Regions from separate parts of the Streptomyces sp. NPDC001714 genome, predicted to be linked through region 1. Evidence: riboswitches for the same ligand, from Rfam matches in the RefSeq annotation. Region 1 holds a riboswitch; each other region holds the start of a gene.

Region 1 (6,977 bases):
AGGCGGGCCAAGGGTGCGCCCAGGCAGTAGTGGATGCCGTGGCCGTATCCGAGGTGCTGGTTGTCGCCGCGGGCGAGGTCGATTGTGTCGGGTGCCGAGAATCGTGCAGGGTCGCGGTTTGCGGCGGCCAGGACGACGAGCACCGGATCGCCGGTGGCAATACGCTGTCCGCCGATGGTGAGGGCTTCGGTGGCGAAGCGCCAGGTGGCCAGCTCCACCGGTCCGTCATAGCGGAGCAGCTCTTCCACTCCGGTGTCGAGCAGTCCGTTGTCACCGCGCTCGATCGACTTCTGGAGCCGGTCCCGTTGCGTGGGATTGCGCAGCAGTGCATACAGGCCGTTGCCGATGAGATTGATGGTGGTCTCGAAGCCCGCGAACAGAAGTACGAAACACATGGCGGCGGCTTCGTTCTCGGTGAGGTGTTCGCCCTGGTCGGAGGCGCGGATGAGTCCTGAGATCAGGTCCTCGCCGAGGTCGCTGCGTTTGCGGTGGATGAGTTCGGCGAGGTAGGCGCGGATCTTCTTGACGGAACGGGCGACGCCGCCGCGTGGACCTCCTCCATGCCGGATCATCATCCCCGCCCACTCGCGGAACTTTTCCTGGTCCTCGCGCGGGACTCCGAGCAGGTCGCAGATCGCATAGATGGGAAGGGGGAAGGCGAAGTCGTGGATGAGGTCGGCCTCGCCCTGTGGTGCGAACCGGTCGATGAGGTCGTCGGTCAACTCCTGTACGCGCGGCGCGAATTGCGCCACGCGGCGGGGAGTGAACGCCTGGGAGACGAGGCGGCGCAGCCGGGTGTGGTCCGGTGGGTCGATATTGAGTAGATGCGTCATGAGATTGGCGCTGCGCTCACCGGGGATGCCGGTCCTGCTCTTGCCGTGCGCTTCCTCGGCGTGATGGTCGGGGTTCTTCGAAAGCCGCCCGTCGGCGAGAGCCTGGCGCGCGTCGGCGTAGCGGGTCACCAACCAGGCCTCCACTCCGCTGGGCAGCTTCGTCCAATGGACCGGCGAGTGCTCGCGCAGCCAGGCGTAGGCCGGGTATGGATCGGAGGCGAACTCCCAGGTGAAGGGTTCGGGGGCGGTGTTCGGGACGTTCACAAGGAAAACCGTAGCGGGAGCTGACCGATGGTCGCCCTGCCACGGAAACGCCGGTTCTGGCCCTGATATAGGGAGAAACGGGCACCCACGAGGGAATTCCGACTGTTTCTCGGCACTATGTCCTGTCGCGCGTTAGATTCCCGGCAAAGCAAGAGGTCCCAGAGCCGGCCAGGGCTCCGGGACCTTGCCAGCCGTGAAGGGGCTGACGTGATCAACGCTACAGCTGTGTCCGTGCCCGCGGTCAACCGTGGACCGGAGCCGATTCGTACTGTTCCTGCGGCTCTTGAAGGGGGGTGGGTGGGGGGCCCGCCGCCGTGGGGGTACGCCATCGAGAGGACCGGCAGGCGCGGTTCGAGGCCTGTCATCGCCGAGGGCGAGGCCTCTCCAGCGTCAACCGCTCGTCCCACCCTTCGAGGCCACCGTGGGCATCACGGAAGCCAAGTGCCCAGGCCCGTACCGGTCCGTACGGGCAAAAGGTGACCGGCGTTCAAGTCTGTGATCTTCACGTGATCTACGCGGCATTAACTTGTGACAAGTGATCGTCTGCGGATACGTTCACCCATCAGCGCGGCGCCCCTGCGGGACCCGCCGCGCCGGTCACCGCTGTCGCTCGAAAGGTTTCCGCATGCTCTCCGGGAACGGTCGTCACCGTCGCCCCCGCCAGGCTCCGGCACTCCTCGTCGCGGCCGGGGTGACCGGCTCCGCCATCGCCATCCCGCTCCTCGGCGCGGTGAGCGCCAGCGCGGCCGACGGCTCCACCTGGGACCAGGTGGCCGAGTGCGAGAGCGGCGGCTCCTGGAGCGCCGACAACGGCACCGGCTACTACGGCGGCCTCCAGATCTCCCTGGACGACTGGAACAAGTACGGGGGCCAGGAGTACGCCACCACGCCCGACCAGGCGAGCCGTTCGCAGCAGATCGCGGTCGCCGAGAAGATACTCGCCGACCAGGGCACCAAGCCCTGGCGGACCTGCGCCCTGCTCGCCGGGCTCTCGTCCGACGACGCCTCGGTGAACGTCGACACGGGACTCGGCGACTCGGGTGGTTCGTCTGGTTCCTCCGGCTCATCGGATTCGTCCTCTGGGCTGTCCGACTCGTCCTCCTCCGGTTCCGACTCCTCTTCGGGCGCCACGGACTCCGCGAACGACTCCGCCACCCCCTCTCCGGACGCGAGTGCCGGCAGCGACTCGAAGACGGACACCTCCAGCAAATCCACCAAGACGGACAAGTCGGAATCCTCTGGCTCCGGTACCTCGAGGGCGAGTGAGAGTCCCGCCACTTCGGGGACCGACGACTCGGACAATTCGTCGCAGACCGGGGGTTCTTGGAGTCTGGTCGACACGGGTGCCGTCAGTGGTGGCGGCAAGCACCGTGGCGGCTCGGCGGACGAAAGCGTGACAAACGGTCAGAGTGCCACCTCCTCCGGCCGGCACGCCTCCAGTGGCGGCGGCACCTACACCGTCCGTGACGGCGACACCCTCGCCTCCATCGCCGACTCCCTTGACCTCGACGGCGGATGGCGCGCGCTCTACGCCGTGAACAAGGCCGACATCGGCACCGACCCGAACGCCATCACCCCCGGTCAGACCCTGAAACTCGGCAGCGAATCGGGCGAAAAGTAACGGGAGTTGACGCCCCGTTTCGAGTTGAATGTCCGTTTTGGTGAAAGTGTGGGATGAGTCTCAGAAGCCCTGATCATCTTTGAAATTCACCTGATGGCCTGTTTACGGTCAAGGCCGCTCGTCACCACGAGCCCCGGCCGTCGCAACGCCGAGTCCTGCCAGCGGCTGTCCGGGAACAGTCGTCGCGTCATGCGCCGTAGGCAGGAGCGGGGGACCCAAGGTAAGTGCCGGGACCGGTGGTTGAGGCCGCCGATCCGGCTCGGGGTGAAGCCGCGCACCGACACACGGGTGTGCGGCCGGGCAACTCAACCGGCCCGAACCCGACAGCTCACCTCGCAGGCGTCGGTGAGGGGATCGATCCATGCTGTTCTCCGGCAAGGGCAAGCACCGTCGTCCGTCCAAGGCCGTCCGCGCCATCGCTGTCGCCGGTGTCACCGGCGTCGCCGTCGCCGCCCCGCTGATGGCGGCCGGCAGCGCCTCCGCCGCCACCGCCTCCGAGTGGGACGCCGTCGCCCAGTGCGAGTCCGGTGGCAACTGGGCCATCAACACCGGCAACGGCTACTACGGCGGTCTGCAGTTCTCCGCCTCCACCTGGGCCGCGTACGGCGGCACGCAGTACGCCGCGCAGGCCAACCAGGCCACCAAGGCGCAGCAGATCCAGATCGCCGAGAAGGTCCTCGCCGCCCAGGGCAAGGGCGCCTGGCCGGTCTGCGGCACGGGCCTGTCCGGTGCCACCTACACCGGCAGCAGCTCCAGCTCGTCGAGCAGCAGCACCGCCACCCGCTCGACCGACACCCAGGCCGCCTCCCGCTCCGCCGAGCGCCCGGCCGCCAAGAAGACCGTCACCACCCCGACCGGCAAGAAGGTCAAGAAGGGCGACGGCGAGTACAAGGTCGTCAAGGGCGACACCCTCAGCTCGATCGCCGAGAAGCACAAGGTCAAGGGTGGCTGGCAGGCGCTGTTCAAGCTGAACAAGGACATCGTCGACGACGCCGACTTCATCTACCCGGGCCAGCAGCTGCACCTGAAGTAAGGCGCGGTGCGGCCGCCGTGAGTATGAGGCGGCGCCCAGCTGAACCACAGCTCCCACACAACCGTGGTCCCCATAGTGGAGGCCACGTGAGGGCCACCCCCGTCCCCCACGGGCCCCCGCTCCGGTGCGTTTTCCCCCGAACGCACCGGGGCGGGTTTCTCTTTGCCGTCCCCCTCTCGGCCCCCTCTTGGCCCGCTCTTCTTCCGTTCTTCATCGGGACCCCTTTGTTCCGCGCGTGAACAATGGGTACCGTCTGTGTGTCCACGGGCCGGTCGGTCGTGCCGGCCGACGGCCCTGGGACGGTTAGGCTCTAGTCGCAAGGCTGAGCAAGGGCCGACGAGGCCCACGTGCGCCCCGCACAACCAGCGTCACATCCCAAGAAGGAGATGCTCGTGCCGTCCATCGACGTCGTCGTAGCCCGGGAAATCCTGGACTCCCGAGGCAACCCCACGGTCGAGGTCGAGGTCGGCCTCGACGACGGCAGCACGGGTCGTGCCGCCGTCCCGTCCGGCGCCTCCACCGGTGCCTTCGAGGCCATCGAGCTCCGTGACGGCGACCCCAACCGCTACCTGGGCAAGGGCGTCGAGAAGGCCGTCCTCGCCGTCATCGAGCAGATCGGCCCCGAGCTCGTCGGCTACGACGCCACCGAGCAGCGCCTGATCGACCAGGCCATGTTCGACCTGGACGCCACGGACAACAAGGGCTCGCTCGGCGCCAACGCCATCCTCGGCGTCTCCCTCGCCGTCGCGCACGCCGCCTCCGAGGCGTCCGACCTGCCGCTGTTCCGCTACCTCGGTGGCCCGAACGCGCACCTGCTCCCCGTCCCGATGATGAACATCCTCAACGGCGGCTCGCACGCGGACTCCAACGTCGACATCCAGGAGTTCATGATCGCCCCGATCGGCGCGGAGTCCTTCTCCGAGGCGCTGCGCTGGGGTGCCGAGGTCTACCACACCCTCAAGAAGGTCCTGAAGTCGAAGGGCCTGTCCACCGGCCTCGGCGACGAGGGCGGCTTCGCCCCGAACCTGGACTCCAACCGCGCCGCGCTCGACCTCATCCTTGAGGCGATCAAGCAGGCCGGCTACGTCCCGGGTGAGCAGATCGCGCTCGCGCTCGACGTCGCCGCGTCCGAGTTCTACAAGGACGGCAAGTACGAGTTCGAGGGCAAGTCCCGCTCGGCCGCCGAGATGACCGAGTACTACGAGGAGCTCGTCGCCGCGTACCCGCTGGTCTCGATCGAGGACCCGCTGTTCGAGGACGACTGGGCCGGCTGGAAGGTCATCACCGACAAGCTCGGCGACAAGGTCCAGCTGGTCGGCGACGACCTGTTCGTCACCAACCCGGAGCGCCTGGCCCGCGGCATCGAGGAGGGCACCGCCAACGCCCTGCTGGTGAAGGTGAACCAGATCGGCTCCCTGACCGAGACCCTGGACGCCGTCGAGCTCGCCCAGCGCAACGGCTTCAAGTGCATGATGTCGCACCGCTCCGGCGAGACCGAGGACGTCACCATCGCCGACCTCGCCGTCGCCACCAACTGCGGCCAGATCAAGACCGGCGCCCCGGCCCGCTCCGAGCGCGTCGCCAAGTACAACCAGCTGCTGCGCATCGAGGAGATCCTCGACGACGCGGCGGTGTACGCGGGCCGCAGCGCCTTCCCGCGCTTCAAGGGCTGAGCCCGTACGTCCCCGTACGGCCCGTAGAGGGTAAGGCTTCGCCAGTCGTACGTACGTCCCCGTACCCGGTCCCGTACCGTGTGCGGGGACGTACGCACGTATCAGGGAGGCGGGGACATGGCCGTGAAGGACCGGGACCGGTTCTCCACCGCGACCAGGCTCAAGCTGCTCGGCGAGCAGACGGCGGCCCGGGTCTACCGTTCCCAGACCAGGCGCCAGGCCCGCCGCTCCCGGCTCACCGGCCGCGCCGCGCTGCTCGCGATCGTGCTGTGCACGATGGTCGTCGCGCTCGCCTATCCGATGCGCCAGTACGTCTCCCAGCGCGCCGAGATCTCCGACCTCGAACGCCGGCAGGAACAGGCCCGGCAGCGGGTCGAGCAGCTGCGGGACCTCAAGGCGCGGTGGCAGGACGACGCGTACGCCGAGCAGCAGATCCGGCAGCGGCTGCACTACGTGATGCCGGGGGAGACCGGGTACACCGTGATCGACCCCGGTGCCGCCAAGCAGGCGCACGCCTACCTCGGGGCGGCCGACCGGCCCTGGTACGCGAACGTCTGGGACGGCGTCGACAAGTCCGACGCGTCCGACCAGTGAGCAGCAGAACAGCAGAGCAGTAGCGCGCAGCAGCGCGGCAGAGCAGAAAGACAGGCATGGAAACGGCTCCTCCCTCCACTCCGCGCACCGAGCCGACCGACGCGGACGTCGAGGCCTTCAAGCAGCAGCTCGGGCGGCCGCCGCGCGGGTTGCGGGCGATCGCGCACCGGTGCCCGTGCGGGCAGCCGGACGTCGTGGAGACCGCGCCGCGGCTGCCGGACGGGACGCCGTTCCCGACGCTGTACTACCTGACGTGCCCGAAGGCCGCGTCCGCCATCGGGACCCTCGAGGCCAACGGCGTGATGAAGGAGATGACGGCGCGGCTGGAGAGCGATCCCGAGCTGGCGGCGGCGTACCGGGCCGCGCACGAGGACTACATCCGGCGCCGGGACGAGATCGAGGAGCTGACGGGCTTCCCCAGCGCCGGGGGGATGCCGGACCGGGTGAAGTGCCTGCACGTCCTGGTGGCCCATTCACTGGCCGCCGGCCCCGGCGTGAACCCGCTCGGCGACGAGGCGATCGCCATGCTCCCGGAGTGGTGGGCCAAGGGCGCCTGCGTAGTCCCCGGCGAGTGACGACCCCCCAGGGGGCTCCGCCCCCTGGACCCCCGAGACCTTCGCCCACCCAGCACCCGACTCGCTCGGTTGAATGAGTAAGGAACCACCGCCATGACCCGCGTCGCCGCCATCGATTGCGGTACCAACTCCATCCGGCTGCTCGTCGCCGACGCGAACCCGGAGACGGGGGAGCTCGTCGATCTGGACCGGCGGATGGTGATCGTGCGGCTCGGGCAGGGGGTGGACCGGACCGGGCGGCTCGCGCCGGAGGCGCTGCAGCGGACGTTCGCGGCCTGCCGTGAGTACGCCGCGGTCATCAAGGAGTACGGGGCGGAGCGGCTGCGGTTCGTGGCCACCTCCGCGTCCCGTGACGCCGAGAACCGGGACGAGTTCGTGCGCGGC
Region 2 (6,977 bases), on a different contig from region 1:
GACCGGTGAACTGCCTGCAGTAACGCCACTGCTGGAGGACCAGGAAGAGCTCACCCCGGCCCCACCCGCCGCGGCGACTCGCGCCGGCTCCCGCGCGGGGGCGCGTTCCCGCCGCCGTACGCCTCCCAAGCGGTCCGCGCTGCTGACCGTCGCCGTGCCCTCCGTGTGCGTGATGGGGGTCGCCGGGATCGCGGCAGCCTCGGTCGGCAGCCTGACCGACGACGGCAAGGACACCACGGCCTCCGCCTCCGACGCGCAGTCGGTGAAGCCGTCCGCCGCCAACAGCAAGCTGGACGCCCAGCTGAGGACGCTCTCGGCAGGAGCCGACGACTTCGCCGACCGGGCCAGCCGGACGCAGGAGCGCATCGACCTCAAGACCCAGCAGGAGACCGAGAAGAAGAAGGCGGCGGCGGAGGCGGCCCGCAAGGAGCGACTGCGCCCCAAGTACGTGCTTCCGGTCACGCAGAAGGGGCTCAGCGCCTACTTCGGCCAGGCCGGCGTGAACTGGATGTCCGTCCACACGGGCATCGACTTCCCCGTCTCCTACGGCACGACGGTGATGGCCGCGACCGACGGCGTCGTCTCCACCAAGTGGAACAGCGCCTACGGCAACATGATGATCGTGACGGCGAAGGACGGCACGGAGACGTGGTACTGCCACCTCTCGTCGTACCGCGTCGCCGCCGGGACGACGGTGAAGGCCGGCGACCCGATCGCGTACTCCGGGAACTCCGGCAACTCGACCGGCCCGCACCTGCACTTCGAGGTGAGGCCGGCCGGCGGCGCCGCCATAGACCCGCTGCCGTGGCTGCGCAGCCACGGGCTCGACCCGACCTGAGCCACCCCCGGTGGCGGTGGGCCCCGCCGCGGCGGGGCCCGGTACTACAACCTTCTCCCCTGCGCCTTCTCCGCTACAGCTTCTCCACCGGCGCGTACCGCAGCAGCAGCCGCTTCGGCTTGGCGTCGCCGAAATCGATCGTCGCCTCCGCGTTGCCGCCCGTGCCCTTCACTCCGACGACCGTGCCGAGGCCGAACTGGTCATGGGTGACGCGGTCGCCGACCGCCAGCGAGACCACCGGCTTCTCCGAGGTCCGCCGGGTGGCGAAGCCGGACGCGCCGGACGCCGAGGAGCGCGAGCGGGTCGAGGAGAGCGAGGCCGCCACACCCGCCGCGGGCCCGGAGGAGACCGGTGCCGTCGCCCCGGTCCGCTTCCACTCCAGATACGCGCCCGGGATCTCCTCCAGGAAGCGCGAGGGCGGGTTGTACGACGGCTGGCCCCAGGCGCTGCGCATCGCCGACCGCGTGAGGTACAGCCGTTCCCGCGCGCGCGTGATGCCGACGTAGGCGAGGCGCCGTTCCTCCTCCAGCTCCTTGGTCTGGCCGAGGGCGCGCATGTGCGGGAAGACGCCGTCCTCCATGCCGGTCAGGAACACCACCGGGAATTCGAGGCCCTTGGCGGTGTGCAGGGTCATCAGCGTGATGACGCCGTCGCCGTTCTCGTCCTCGTCGGGGATCTGGTCGGAGTCGGCGACCAGGGCCACCCGCTCCAGGAAGTCGGCGAGCCCGGCCGGCTCCTCTCCCTCACCGGACTCCTGCTCGAACTCCAGCGCCACTGAGGCGAGCTCCTGGAGGTTCTCGATGCGGGTCTCGTCCTGCGGATCCGTCGAGTTCTGCAACTCGGCGAGGTACCCGGTGCGTTCGTAGATCGCCTCCAGGACCGTGGCGGGTCCGGCGCCGGATTCCACCACCGTACGGAGGTCCTCCATCAGCGTGTTGAACCGCTTGACCGCGTTCGTCGACCGCGCGGCCATGCCGTACGCCTCGTCGACCCGCTTGAGCGCCTGCGGGAAGCTGATCTTCTCGCGCTGGGCGAGGGCGTCGATCATCGCCTCCGCACGGTCGCCGATACCGCGCTTGGGGACGTTGAGGATGCGCCGGAGCGGGACGGAGTCCTCCGGGTTGGCCAGCACCCGCAGGTACGCCAGGACGTCCCGGACCTCCTTGCGCTCGTAGAAGCGGACGCCGCCGACGACCTTGTAGGGCAGGCCGACCCGGATGAAGATCTCCTCGAAGACACGGGACTGCGCGTTGGTGCGGTAGAAGACGGCGACATCGCCCGCCTTCGCCTCGCCCGCGTCAGTGAGACGGTCTATCTCCTCGGCGACGAACTGCGCCTCGTCGTGCTCGGTGTCGGCCACGTAGCCGGTGATCTGCGCGCCCGCGCCCGCGTTGGTCCACAGGTTCTTCGGGCGGCGGGACTCGTTGCGCTCGATGACCGCGTTGGCGGCGCTCAGGATCGTCTGCGTGGAGCGGTAGTTCTGCTCCAGGAGGATCGTCGTCGCGTTCGGGTAGTCCTCCTCGAACTGGAGGATGTTGCGGATCGTCGCGCCCCGGAAGGCGTAGATCGACTGGTCGGCGTCACCGACGACGCAGAGCTCGGCGGGGGGCAGGTCGTGCTCGCCGGGTGGGGTGTCCGGGGCGTGTGCGCCGGTGCCGACCAGCTCGCGCACGAGCGCGTACTGGGCGTGGTTGGTGTCCTGGTACTCGTCGACCAGGACGTGCCGGAAGCGGCGGCGGTAGTGCTCGGCGACGTCCGGGAAGGCGCGCAGCAGGTTGACCGTCGTCATGATCAGGTCGTCGAAGTCGAGGGCGTTCGCCTCGCGCAGCCGCGACTGGTAGAGGGCGTAGGCCTGGGCGAGGGTCTTCTCGAAGCCGTCGCTCGCCCGGGCGGCGAAGTCCTCCTCGTCGACCAGCTCGTTCTTGAGGTTGCTGACCTGGGCGCTGAACGACTTCGGCGGGAACCGCTTGGGGTCGAGGTCCAGGTCCCGGCAGACCAGGGCCATCAGGCGCTTGGAGTCGGCCGCGTCGTAGATCGAGAAGGAGGAGGTGAAGCCGAGCTTCTTGCTCTCCCTGCGGAGGATCCGCACGCAGGCGCTGTGGAAGGTCATCACCCACATCGCGTTCGCGCGCGGGCCCACGAGGTGCTCGACGCGTTCCTTCATCTCGCCCGCGGCCTTGTTGGTGAAGGTGATCGCGAGGATCTGGCCCGGGTGCACCTGGCGCGCGCCGAGCAGGTGCGCGATGCGGTGGGTGAGTACGCGCGTCTTGCCGGAACCGGCGCCGGCCACGATGAGCAGCGGGGAGCCGGCGTGCACGACGGCCGCCCGCTGGTTCTCGTTGAGCCCCTCCAGGAGCGCGGCCGGGTCCAGGGCGGGGCGGGCGGCGCCGTCGCGGTAGTAGGCGTCCCGGTCCGGGGGCACGTCGAACTTCCCGCCGAACAGATCGTCCGGAACCGGCTCCGGAGCGTGCTCGTCCTCGGGCGGCGGCGGGGGTTCCTCGTCATGGCCGCGGGGGGCCTGGAGGCTCGCCAGGAAGCTGTCGTCAAAGAGGCTGCTCATCGCTCTCCGAGTCTAGGGCGCCCCACCGACAACCGGTCGCCGCCCCGAAAACTCGCCCCGGTGACCGAACAGATCCACTCCGTCACGGCCGGTCGACGCGCGTCATCCAGCCGCGAACGCATCCCGTGAACCCGTCGATCCTCCCGGGCAAGTGGCCCATAACGCCCCAGACCACCCCACCCGAACAAACCCCTACGCCAAGGTCACGAAAATGTATCGGGCATATCGCACATCAACCTTCACAGAGGCCACACGAGTTGGCTAGCGTGCCGGGCAGGCCGTACGACCCCCACCGGCGAACGTCGCCGGGCCGCACGGCCTCCGCCGAGTCCGGGGCGCCGCAGCGCATCCGGAGCCGGGGACCCACACCGATCCCGGGGTGAATCGGTCCCGACTCCCTCCGGGGACCGGACCGTAGGGCAACCCTTCCGAACCACCCGCCCGAACCCGACAGCTAACTCGGTAGGCGGAACGCTGGAAGGAGTCGCCCCCGTTGGCGTCGCACCGCAAGTCCCGGCCGTCAGGAACACGCGCGGCAGGCATACGCACCCCCGCGCTGGCCACCGCCGCCCTCACCTCCATGGCCCTGTTCTCCCAGACGGCCGAGGCCGCGCCCTCCGGGGACGGCAAGCCGAGCCTGGAGGAGGTCGAGAAGAAGGTCGACGCTCTCTACCGACAGGCGGAGTCGGCCACCGAGAAGTACAACGCGGCCGAGGAGAGGACCGGCAAGCAGCGCAGGCAGGTCGACACCCTGCTCGACGACGTCGCCCGGCGCACGGACCGGCTGAACAAGGCGCGTGAGGAACTGGGTTCGTTCGCCGCGGCCCAGTACCGGACCGGGGCGAGCGTTCCCGACACGGCGACCTTCCTGCTCGCGGACAGTCCCCAGGACTACTTCGACCAGGACCAGCTGATGAGCCGGCTGACCTCGCGCCAGAAGGACGCGGTCGACGACTACGTCACGCAGCAGTCCGCGACCATGAAGAAGCGGCAGGAGGCCACCCGGAGCCTCGAGACGCTCACCGAGACGCAGGACGACCTCAAGACGGCCAAGACCACCGTGCAGACGAAACTGGCCTCCGCGCGGGAGCTGCTGTCGCGGCTGACGGCCGCGGAGAAGGCCCGGCTGGCGGCGATCGAGAAGCAGCAGCAGGAAGCGGCGGACCGCAAGGCGGCGGAGCTGGCGAAGCAGCAGGCCGCGGCGGCCGACCAGGAGACGTCGTCGTCCGCCGCGTCGGGCAGCCCCTCCTCCGGCACGTCGGGCAGCTCCTCCTCCGGCACGTCGGGCGGTTCCTCCTCCGCCTATGCCACGAAGGCCGCCAAGGCGATCGCCTTCGCCCGCGCGCAGATCGGCAAGCCGTACGTCTGGGGCGCCACCGGCCCCGGCTCCTGCGACTGCTCCGGGCTCTCCCAGGCCGCCTGGAAGGCCGCGGGCGTCTCCCTGCCGCGCACCACCTACGACCAGGTGAACGCCGGCACCACCGTCTCCCTCGCCGACGCCCAGCCCGGCGACCTGGTCTTCTTCTACGGCGACGTCAGCCACGTCGGCATCTACATCGGCAACGGCATGATGATCCACGCCCCGAAGCCCGGCGCCTACGTCCGGGAGGAGTCGATCTACTACGGCGGCGAGTCGATCATCCACAGCGTGGTCCGCCCGGCCTGACCAAGGGGGCGCCCATCACCCGTGGGGCGCCCCCTCCCGCTCCCCTTCGCCGGCGTTCGCGCGCCACGGCGCCCGCCTCCCCCCACGCACCCGCGGCCGCTCCACCGCACCCCCTCGCGCCACCGCTCCCAGCGGGCCACGGCGCACCTCCAGACCTCGCACGCCTCCAGCCACTCCTCCGCACCCGCTCGCGCTCCACCGCGGATCGCACGGTTCACGGGCCGCACGCGCGCGTGCCCCGCTCGTACCACGGCCGACTCTCCCTAGCATCAGGAGCATGTCCGGCATTTCACCCCTCCGCGCCTGGTGGGCGCAGCGTCCGCCGGCGGCCGGGGCCGCCGTGATGGCCACCGGCACCATGTCGGTGGGGTTGCACCTGGCGGGCGCGGAGACCGTGTCCCGGGTGGCGCTGGTGGTGGCCTGCGTGATGTGGCCGGCGCTGGCCGCGGACTTCGTCGTACGGCTGGCGCGCGACCGCCGGCGGTGGGCGCAGGAGGCCCGGACGCCGGGCGCCCTCACCGCCGTGGCGGCGACGACGGTGCTGGGGACGCGGTTCTCGGCGCTCGGGTGGCAGACCCTCGCCGAGGCCCTGCTGGCGCTGTCGGTGGTGCTGTGGCCGCCGCTGCTGATCCTCGTCGTGCGGCGCTGGAAGCCGCGGATGCCCGGCGCGGTGTTCCTGGCCTGTGTGGCCACGCAGGGGCCGGCCGTGCTGGGTGCGACGCTGGCGGCGGCCCTGACGACGGCGTGGCTCGCACACCTCTCGCTGGTCCTGTTCTGGCTGGGGCTGGCGATGTACGGGCTCGCGGTGCCCCGGTTCGAGTGGCGGCAGATCGCCCAGAGGCCCGGTGACCAGTGGGTGGCGGGCGGCGCGCTCGCGATCTCGGCGCTGGCCGGGGCGCGGCTGCTGGCCGCCGACAGTGCGCGGCTGTACCTGTGGAACGACGACGACCGGGGCGTCCTGCGCGTGGTGACGGTGGCACTGCTGATCCTGGGCCTGGCCTGGTACGTGGTCCTGCTGGCCGCGGAGGTGGCGTGGCCCCGGCTCCGGTACGACGTGCGCCGCTGGTCGACGGTGTTCCCGATGGGGATGACGGCGACGGCGGCGCTGTCGGCCGAAGCCGCCGTCGGCGGCGCGTGGCCGAAGTGGCCGGGGCGGGTGCTGGTGTGGGTCACGGTGGCGGCCTGGCTGACGGTCGCGGCCGGCGCGGCGGCGGGCGCCCGGGCCGCTCTCAGGAAGACCGGCTGAGGGTCATGTCCACAGCACGGCGATGAAGATGTTCGCCATCGTGAGCAGGCCCACCAGGCCGAAGGCGCCCTTCTCCACCTTCTCGTCGTCCCGTTTCACGTAGACGAGCCCCAGGATCACGATCAGCAGGGCGAGCTTCACGCCGATCTTGACGGTGTTGACGTGGTGGCCGTCGGCCTCGTTGAGGCCGACCAGGATCACGCCGGTCGCGAGCATGGTGAACGCGCCGTGCAGCATCCCGGGGACGAACCGTGCCGTGCCCTGGCCCATCGCCTTCATCTGGGTGAGGAAGCCGCCGAGGAGCGCGGCGATGCCGATGATGTGCAGGCCGACGAAGAGATGGATGAGTACGTCCATGGCCCCGGAGCCTAATCAGGGCCGCACGGGGCACCGGGCACCGGCCCCTCCCCCGGCGCCCGCCGCCCCGCATATATGCACCCCATAGCACCCCGTGTCCCCCTCCAGCCCGGGAACCGCCGCTTCGGTCATCCCACCCCGAGAAGCCGACGACTGCGGGCCGGAATCCCGTTCACATACCGTCGGGTAACGATCTGGTCCCGCCAATTCCGTGCATCGCGTTACCAAGCCGACACACCCGGGCCTACCGTCCTCCCCCAGGTGACCGACTCCCCACCGCCGCCCGGGCCAGGGGCGGCAGTCGGACACC
Region 3 (6,977 bases), on a different contig from region 1:
AGGAAGACCCCGGGTTCGGCGTAGGCGCCCGGTGCGGGCGCGGCTGCGGTGGCCACCGGGGCGGGGACCTGCGGGGGTGCGGTCGGCAGGGGGGTGGTGGGGAGCGGGGCGGTGACGACCGGGGCCGGGGCGGCCGTGGGCATCGCCATGGTGGGCGCGGCCATCATCATCGCCTCGGGCGGCGCGGTCATGGCCGTCGGCACCGCGGCCGTCGCCGGTGCGGGGGGTGCCGTCATGGGTGCCGCCATCGGTGCCGGCATGGGCGTCGGCATCGCGGCGGCGGGCATGGCCATGGGGGCCGCCATGGGTGCCCCCATCGGCGTTGGCATCGCGGCGGCGGGGTCTGCCGTCGCCGTGGGCATGGCCGTGGTGGCGGCGTAGGCGTAGGCACCGTCGGCGGGCTGCATGCCGGCCGCGTAGGCGCCGGACATGTCGGCGGCGGGTGCCGCGGCGAAGGGGGCGGCCGGCGGCATGGCGGCCACGGGCGGCACGGGGGCGGCGGCCGCTGCGCTGTACGCGCCGACGGCGTAGGCGGTGTCGGGGGTGGCCAGGGGGACGTCGCTGTAGGCGGCGGCCGGAGGCAGATCGGTGTAGGCGGCGGCCGCGTTCGGCGACATGACCCGGAATCCGCCGGCGTCCATCGGGGCCGGGGCGGGAGCGGCAGCGGGAACCGCGGGCGCCGCGGTCGGGAAGGCGCTCGTGCTCATGGGGTCCGCGGTCGGGAAGACGCTCGTGCTCATGGGGTCCGCGGTCGGGAAGGCGCCGCTGTTCGCGGGGGTGGCGGTCGGGAAGGCGCTCGTGCTCATGGGGTCCGTGGTCGGGAAGGCGCCCGCGTCGGCCGCGGTCGGCATCGGGAACGAGCCCGTGGCGCCCGGCGTCATGATGCGGAAGGAGCCGGAGTCCCCCGGGGACGGGGCCGGAGCCTGGGCGGCGCCCGCGTCCATGGGGGGCGCGGTCTGGTAGGTCCCGCCGCCCGAGCCGCCGGGGGTCATGATGCGGAAGCCGCTCGAGTCCGCCGGGGCCTGAGTCGGGGTGCTGTCGGCGCCGCCGGGGGTCATGATGCGGAAGCCGCTCGAGTCCGCCGGGGCCCGGGTCGGGGTGCTGTCGGTACCGCCCGGGGTCATGATGCGGAAGGTACCGGTGTCCGACGGGGACACGATCGGGATGCCGCCCGTCTCGGTCACCGCCGGGAGCGCGCGCGTGGCGGCGAGGGAGTCGGTGCGGGCGGAGCCGCTGCCGGTGCGCTGGTTCGGTATGCCGGCGGCCGGAGCCTGCCACTGCTGCGCCGGGGCCTCGGGCGTGGGCCAGGGGCTGGGTGCCGGCGGAGCGGCCTGGGCGACCGGCATCGGGGCCGGGGCGGGTTCGAGGGCGGCGACCGCCCGCTGCCCGGTGCGCTGGGACAGCATCTCGCGGGCCTTGGCGAGCTTGAGCTGGTTCTTGGTCTTGGAGGTACCCGGCGTAGGCCGCTGCGGCGCGGCGGCGGGCAGCGTCCTGGGCCCACCCATAGTCCCCGCGGGCAGCGCCGCCGCGGGCCCCGCCGTCAACTCCAGCTTCGGGCGCGCCGGCAGCTCACGGACGACCTCGATCTCGCTCTGCGCGGACGGCCCCGCGGTCAGCTCCAGCCGGGCCGGGCCCGAGTCCTCCAGCTGGCCGAGCAGGTCGGCGGCCATGGCGCTGACGGGCCGGCGCGGGCCGGGCCGGCTGGGCAGCCGGTCGGTGGGCAGCGCGGCCGGAACGCTCGGCCCCAGCTTCGAGCGCGCTCCCTCGAACCACTCCCGGGCGATGTTGTCGAGGCCCGGGTCGTCGCGACGGGGCCGTTTGAACAGCGGGACACCACGTGAGCGCGAGCCCCCGCTCATCGCACGGGTGGCGTTGTAGTTCCCGGTGGCGTTCTCAGCCTGGTCGTAGAGGCTGTCGATCCGCTGTCGAACCTCGTCACGGCTCTCGGGCGCCATTGAGGGGTCGTGCTCCTTCCGTACTCCGCCTACCGGGTTAGCTGTCGGGTTCGGGCGCGGTGAAGTCCGGAAGGCATGCCCTACGGCCTCTGCCCTTGCGGACGGTCGGCCGATTCACCCCAGTGGTTCGGTTGGGTCCCCGGCTCCGGATCCGCCCCTGCGGGGCACCGGACTCGGCGGAGGCCGCGCGGCCCGACGGGATTCGCCGGGGGGAGCCGAGCGGCTTGCCCGTCAACTTAGCCAACTTGTGTCACTCGTGTGAAGGTTGAAGTGGCTATTGTCCGATACGTATTTGTGATGTTCGTCTTAGCGTTCGGAACTCGACCGTACGGAACGGCATTTCGCGCGCATCCATTGCATTCGCAGGGTCACCGGGGCGTTGCCGTCGGTCGCGTTCACCCTGCTCCCGGGCACGCGCTTTCTGTGAGGTCACCGTGAATTCGTGGGTCTGTTGAACACGATGGCGCCGTGGGCCGTATAGGGCGGGGGATTTCCATGCCCGGCCGCCTACGACACGCAGGGGAACGACCTTGAGACGCAACAGGCGCAGACGCCCGACCGGCGCACAGCGCGCGACCTTTGCAGCGGTCGCCCTGATGCTCGGCGGCGGAGGACTGGTCGCGGTGAACGTCTACGCCTCGGCCACCGAGGGCGGCGGGGACCAGCAGGGCCAGGTCGCCACCGGCCAGGTGCTCTCCGCTCCCACGGTCTACTGCCCCGACGTCGGCAGCCGGCTGACGGCGGTGCCCGACGCGGCCCGGGCCGACGTCGACCGCGAACTCGCCCAGCTGGACCAGCAGATCGCGGCCGCCTACCAGCAACTCACCCAGTCCGCGGCGGCAATCGAGCAGAACCCCGGCCTCGCCGACGAGACGATCATGAATCCGCTGAAGGAGAAGCGGTCCGAGTCGATCCAGCGCATCTCCGACGCCATCGCCCGCGAGGGCGACCGCCCGCAGGGCCTCGACGACCTCGCCGCCTGCACCCTCCGCTCCTCGAACCAGGGCGACGGGCAGTCGGCCACGCCCCAGGGCAGTGCCACGCCGAGCCAGAGCGGCCAGGGCAGCGCGGCGCCGAGCCAGGGCACCGGTGCGGTCGGCCAGGGCGGCAACGGCCCGGTCGCCTCCGACTACGCGGACATCACCTCCGTCCAGCCGAACGTCGCGACCCCGGCCGAGCAACCCGGCGGCTCCACCGGCACCTTCAGCTCCAGCTGCGGCGTCAACGCGAACGGCCTGTTCAACTCGGACAACGTGATCGTCGCGCCCGGTGTCTCCAACGGCGCCCACCACTTCCACGACTACATCGGCAACCAGTCCAACAACGCCTTCGCCAGCGACCAGGACCTCGCGAACGCCGACACCAGCTGCGCGGACCAGGGCGACAAGTCCACGTACTACTGGCCCGTGCTGCGGCTGCAGAACGGCAAGCAGGAGCGGGACGCCGACAAGCCGGGCGGCGGCACCGAGGGCAACGCGGGGCAGATCGTCACGGCGAAGGAGGTCACGCTGACCTTCGAGGGCAACCCGACCTCCAAGGTCACCGAGATGCCCCGGCTGCTGCGCATCATCACCGGCGACGCCAAGGCGTTCGTCAACGGCCCGGCCAACGCCAACGCCTCCTGGAGCTGCACCGGTTACGAGGACCGGCAGCTCAAGGACAAGTACCCGCTCTGCCCCTCCGGCAGTGACGTCGTGCGCACGTTCAGGTTCCAGAGCTGCTGGGACGGCCGGAACATCGACAGCGCCAACCACCGCACCCACGTGGCGTTCGAGGCTCCCGACGGCAGCTGCCCGGCCGGTTTCCAGGCCATCCCGCAGCTGGTGCAGCGCATCGTCTACGACGTGGACGCTCCGAGCCTCCAGGACGGCGGCCGTACGGTCCCGCTGTTCGCGGTGGACTCGTTCCCCGAGCAGCTGCACAAGCCGGTCACCGACCACGGCGACTTCATCAACGTCTTCGACGAGAGCCTGATGCGGAAGATGGTCGACTGCATCAACTCCGGTCGCAAGTGCGGTGCGGGGGCCGACGAGCAGCCGCCGTCCCAGAGCGCGGAGCCGAGCGGGACCGCGAGCCCGGTCACCCCGCCGGCCGAGACGCAGAGCGCCGAGCCGTCCGCGCCGGCGACCGATCAGCCGTCCTCCGGCCGGCCGTCCCCCGATCAGCCGTCGTCCGAGCCCCCGGCCGACACCCCGGCCACGGAGACCGCCACCGCCACCGCCACCGCCACCGCCACCGCGCCCGGCTCCGGCTCCGGCGGCACCGGGCTGCCGAGGGTCTACGCGACCGCGTCGCCGAAGAAGACGTCGACCACCAAGTCGTCGGGCGGCGGTGTGATCAGCGAGCCGACGCAGCGGCCCGACACCGAGGCCCCGGCCGGCAGCACCGCCGCGCCGACCGGCACGGCGGCCGCCGTACCGGCCGGCCAGGAGACACCGGCCACCGGTTCGCAGACCGAGCCCCAGGCCGTCCAGGGCGGTCTCGCCGAGACCGGCGCCCACCTGTGGCCCGCGGTCTTCGGCGGGCTGCTGCTGGCCGCCGGGGCCGCGCTGCTGTGGCGCACCAAGCGGAACTCGGTCTGACCCTTCTCACCTGCTGCGCAGTCTGTCCTGGGCGGGCTCGGACGTGGGGAGCATCTCGTCGTGCTCCGCGCTGTCGAGTCCGCCCAGGCGCGTTACTGCGGGGGCCGTGCGGGCCTGTTGACCGACCGTCATATTACTGAACCGTAACCTGACGACTGCTACCGCCGGTAATGTGCGGCTCGTTACCGTCGGGTAAACCGCACCTGCCCCGTCGGCCGCTCCGGGGACGTCCGTTGCACCTCCCACGTCCAGCACGTCCAGGAGGTTCCCCATGCCTGTCCGCGTTCGCCTGCTGGCCACCGCCGTCGCCGCTGCCGCCTGCCTCTGTCTGCAGACCCTGCAGGCCACGGCCTCCCGGGCGGAGGTCTCCCGGGGCGTCACCATCCCCGCCTTCTACGACCCGCCGGCAGCCCTGCCCACGGCCGACGGCGCCCTCGTGCGCACCGAACCCCTCCCGCTGGCCCTGAGCCTGCCGAGCCTGTCCGGCCCGCTGCCGGGCACCGCGACCCGGCTGATGTACAAGTCCACCGACTCGGCGGGCGACCCCGTCGCCGTCACCGGCGCCTACATCGAACCCAGCGCCCCCTGGCTCGGCCCCGGCGCCCGCCCGCTGGTCGCGCTGGCCCCCGGCACCATGGGGCAGGGCGACCAGTGCGCCGCCTCCATGGGCCTGCAGTACCCGCTGCTCCTCAACGGCCGGACGGTGTCGGTAGGTTACGAGGACCTGTCGATCTACCGGTTGCTCGCCGAAGGCGTCGCGGTCGTCGTCACCGACTACGTAGGACTCGGCGCCACGGACCGGCTCCACACCTACGTCAACCGGCTCGACGGCGCCCACGCCGTCCTCGACGCCGTGCGCGCCGCCCGGAACCTGACCGGTGCCTCGGTCACCGCGGCCTCGCGGGTGGGCCTGTTCGGGTACAGCCAGGGCGGCGGCGCGACCGCCGCGGCCGCCGAGCTCCAGCCCGCCTACGCCCCGGACATCACCCTCTCCGGCACCTACGCCGGGGCGCCGCCCGCCGACCTCACCGCCGTCACCGCGGCCATCGACGGCAGCGACCTGGCCGGCGCCCTCGGCTGGGCGGTCAACGGCTTCGTCCAGGCCGACCCGGCGCTCCGGCCCATCGTCGACGCCCACCTCGGCGCGGCGGGCCGGGCGGCCCTCGCCGACCTGTCGACGATGTGCGTCGGCGACGCGCTCCTCGCGTACGGCTCCCAGCACAGCACCGCCTGGACGAACGACGGGAGCTCCATCTCCGAGGTCATCGGCGAGGAGCCCGCCCTCCAGGCCTTCCTGGGCGATCAGCGCATCGGCAGGACCGCGCCCGCGAGCCCGGTCCGGCTGGCGACCGGTGTCAGCGACGACCTCGTCCCGCACGCACAGGCCCGGCGGCTCGCCGTGGACTGGTGCGACGAGGGTGCGGACGTCACCTATGTGCCGGTCATCCTGCCGGGCGCGGGCCGCGCCCTGCTGAACCACCTCGAACCGCTGCTCACCGACCAGGGGGACGCCATCACCTGGCTCACGGCCCGGCTGTCCGGCGTACCGGCAGGCTCCAACTGCTGGAGCCTGCCGGTACAGCCATGAACGGAAAGCCCTGACGTGCGGTGCCCGCCGCCGTCGCAGTCGGCGCCCACCGCACGTCAGGGTGCTGGTGTGACCTTGCTGATCGTCCACCACACCGTTCCTGTGGACTGAGCAGGGGTGAGCCCACTCAGCCGCACGCCCCAAACGGTCTTGGGCGCACTGGTCCCCGGCGTACTCGACCCCGGGGCAGCGACACGGATCCTGTCCGTGGTCCGATCCCGGGAGGCCGGCTCCCTCCGTGACCTGGGTGTATGACTGCGGCCAGAGGCGACGGGGAGGCCTCGAACCATCACTCCGGTGGAGCGGGGGCCCCGTACGCCGACGCCGTACCCGACGTCCCAGATCACGCGATCACCGTAGCCCGAATGGCCCAGGCAACCGCAAGGCTGGGAGCTAGTCATCACGCGATCGAGTTAAACCGTCCTGGTTTCCCTTCGGCGACCAATGGGCGACTCCCTGCCCGGGCGGCACGGCAGCCCCACCGGCGCCTACGCGCACGGGGCACTGGCCACCGGACCGGCACAGCACGGCCGTACCGGCGGACACGTCACCCGGACGGACGAAGGTGCGGGCGCCGGATCGAGGGCCCACGATGGGAGCAGGCCATGTCGTCGATCCGAGGGAGCGCCGGATGGCAGCGCAGCGCCGTGCCTGCGGGCCGCCCGCGGAGGAGATGCTGCGGGAGTGCGCCCGTGACGTGGTGGCCGTCGCCGAGGGCATCCGCGAGGTCTCCGCACGGACCAGCTCCGTCCTGTTCGCCCCGGCGCTGACGGGTTCCGCGCGCCGCCGCCCGCGCACCGGCCTGGCCGCCCGCTGGGCGCTGCTGCGGACGCTCACCAACCGGCACGGCCT

What was found. Region 1 has a riboswitch for cyclic di-AMP ahead of ACFY0P_RS35500 (transglycosylase family protein). Riboswitches for the same ligand answer to the same signal wherever they lie in the genome.
Region 2: another riboswitch for cyclic di-AMP. It lies ahead of ACFY0P_RS02020 (NlpC/P60 family protein); the one in region 1 lies ahead of ACFY0P_RS35500 (transglycosylase family protein).
Region 3: another riboswitch for cyclic di-AMP. It lies ahead of ACFY0P_RS05925 (C40 family peptidase); the one in region 1 lies ahead of ACFY0P_RS35500 (transglycosylase family protein).

The regions. Positions count from the first base shown of each region.
Region 1 covers NZ_JBIAUL010000016.1:102,742-109,718, reverse strand. Annotated here, with positions in the region: gene ACFY0P_RS35510 (cytochrome P450) at 1-1,097, opposite strand, end outside; gene ACFY0P_RS35505 (transglycosylase family protein) at 1,723-2,718, shown strand; cyclic di-AMP (ydaO/yuaA leader) riboswitch at 2,901-3,075, shown strand; gene ACFY0P_RS35500 (transglycosylase family protein) at 3,080-3,751, shown strand; gene eno (phosphopyruvate hydratase) at 4,138-5,424, shown strand; gene ACFY0P_RS35490 (septum formation initiator family protein) at 5,542-6,018, shown strand; gene ACFY0P_RS35485 (DUF501 domain-containing protein) at 6,075-6,593, shown strand; gene ACFY0P_RS35480 (exopolyphosphatase) at 6,687-6,977, shown strand, end outside.
Region 2 covers NZ_JBIAUL010000001.1:426,458-433,434, reverse strand. Annotated here, with positions in the region: gene ACFY0P_RS02030 (M23 family metallopeptidase) at 1-838, shown strand, start outside; gene pcrA (DNA helicase PcrA) at 912-3,398, opposite strand; cyclic di-AMP (ydaO/yuaA leader) riboswitch at 3,711-3,884, shown strand; gene ACFY0P_RS02020 (NlpC/P60 family protein) at 3,892-5,064, shown strand; gene ACFY0P_RS02015 (tellurite resistance/C4-dicarboxylate transporter family protein) at 5,342-6,310, shown strand; gene ACFY0P_RS02010 (hypothetical protein) at 6,314-6,667, opposite strand.
Region 3 covers NZ_JBIAUL010000002.1:302,948-309,924, forward strand. Annotated here, with positions in the region: gene ACFY0P_RS05925 (C40 family peptidase) at 1-1,955, opposite strand, end outside; cyclic di-AMP (ydaO/yuaA leader) riboswitch at 1,966-2,144, opposite strand; gene ACFY0P_RS05930 (DUF1996 domain-containing protein) at 2,552-4,537, shown strand; gene ACFY0P_RS05935 (hypothetical protein) at 4,544-4,669, opposite strand; gene ACFY0P_RS05940 (lipase family protein) at 4,809-6,125, shown strand; gene ACFY0P_RS05945 (hypothetical protein) at 6,757-6,977, shown strand, end outside.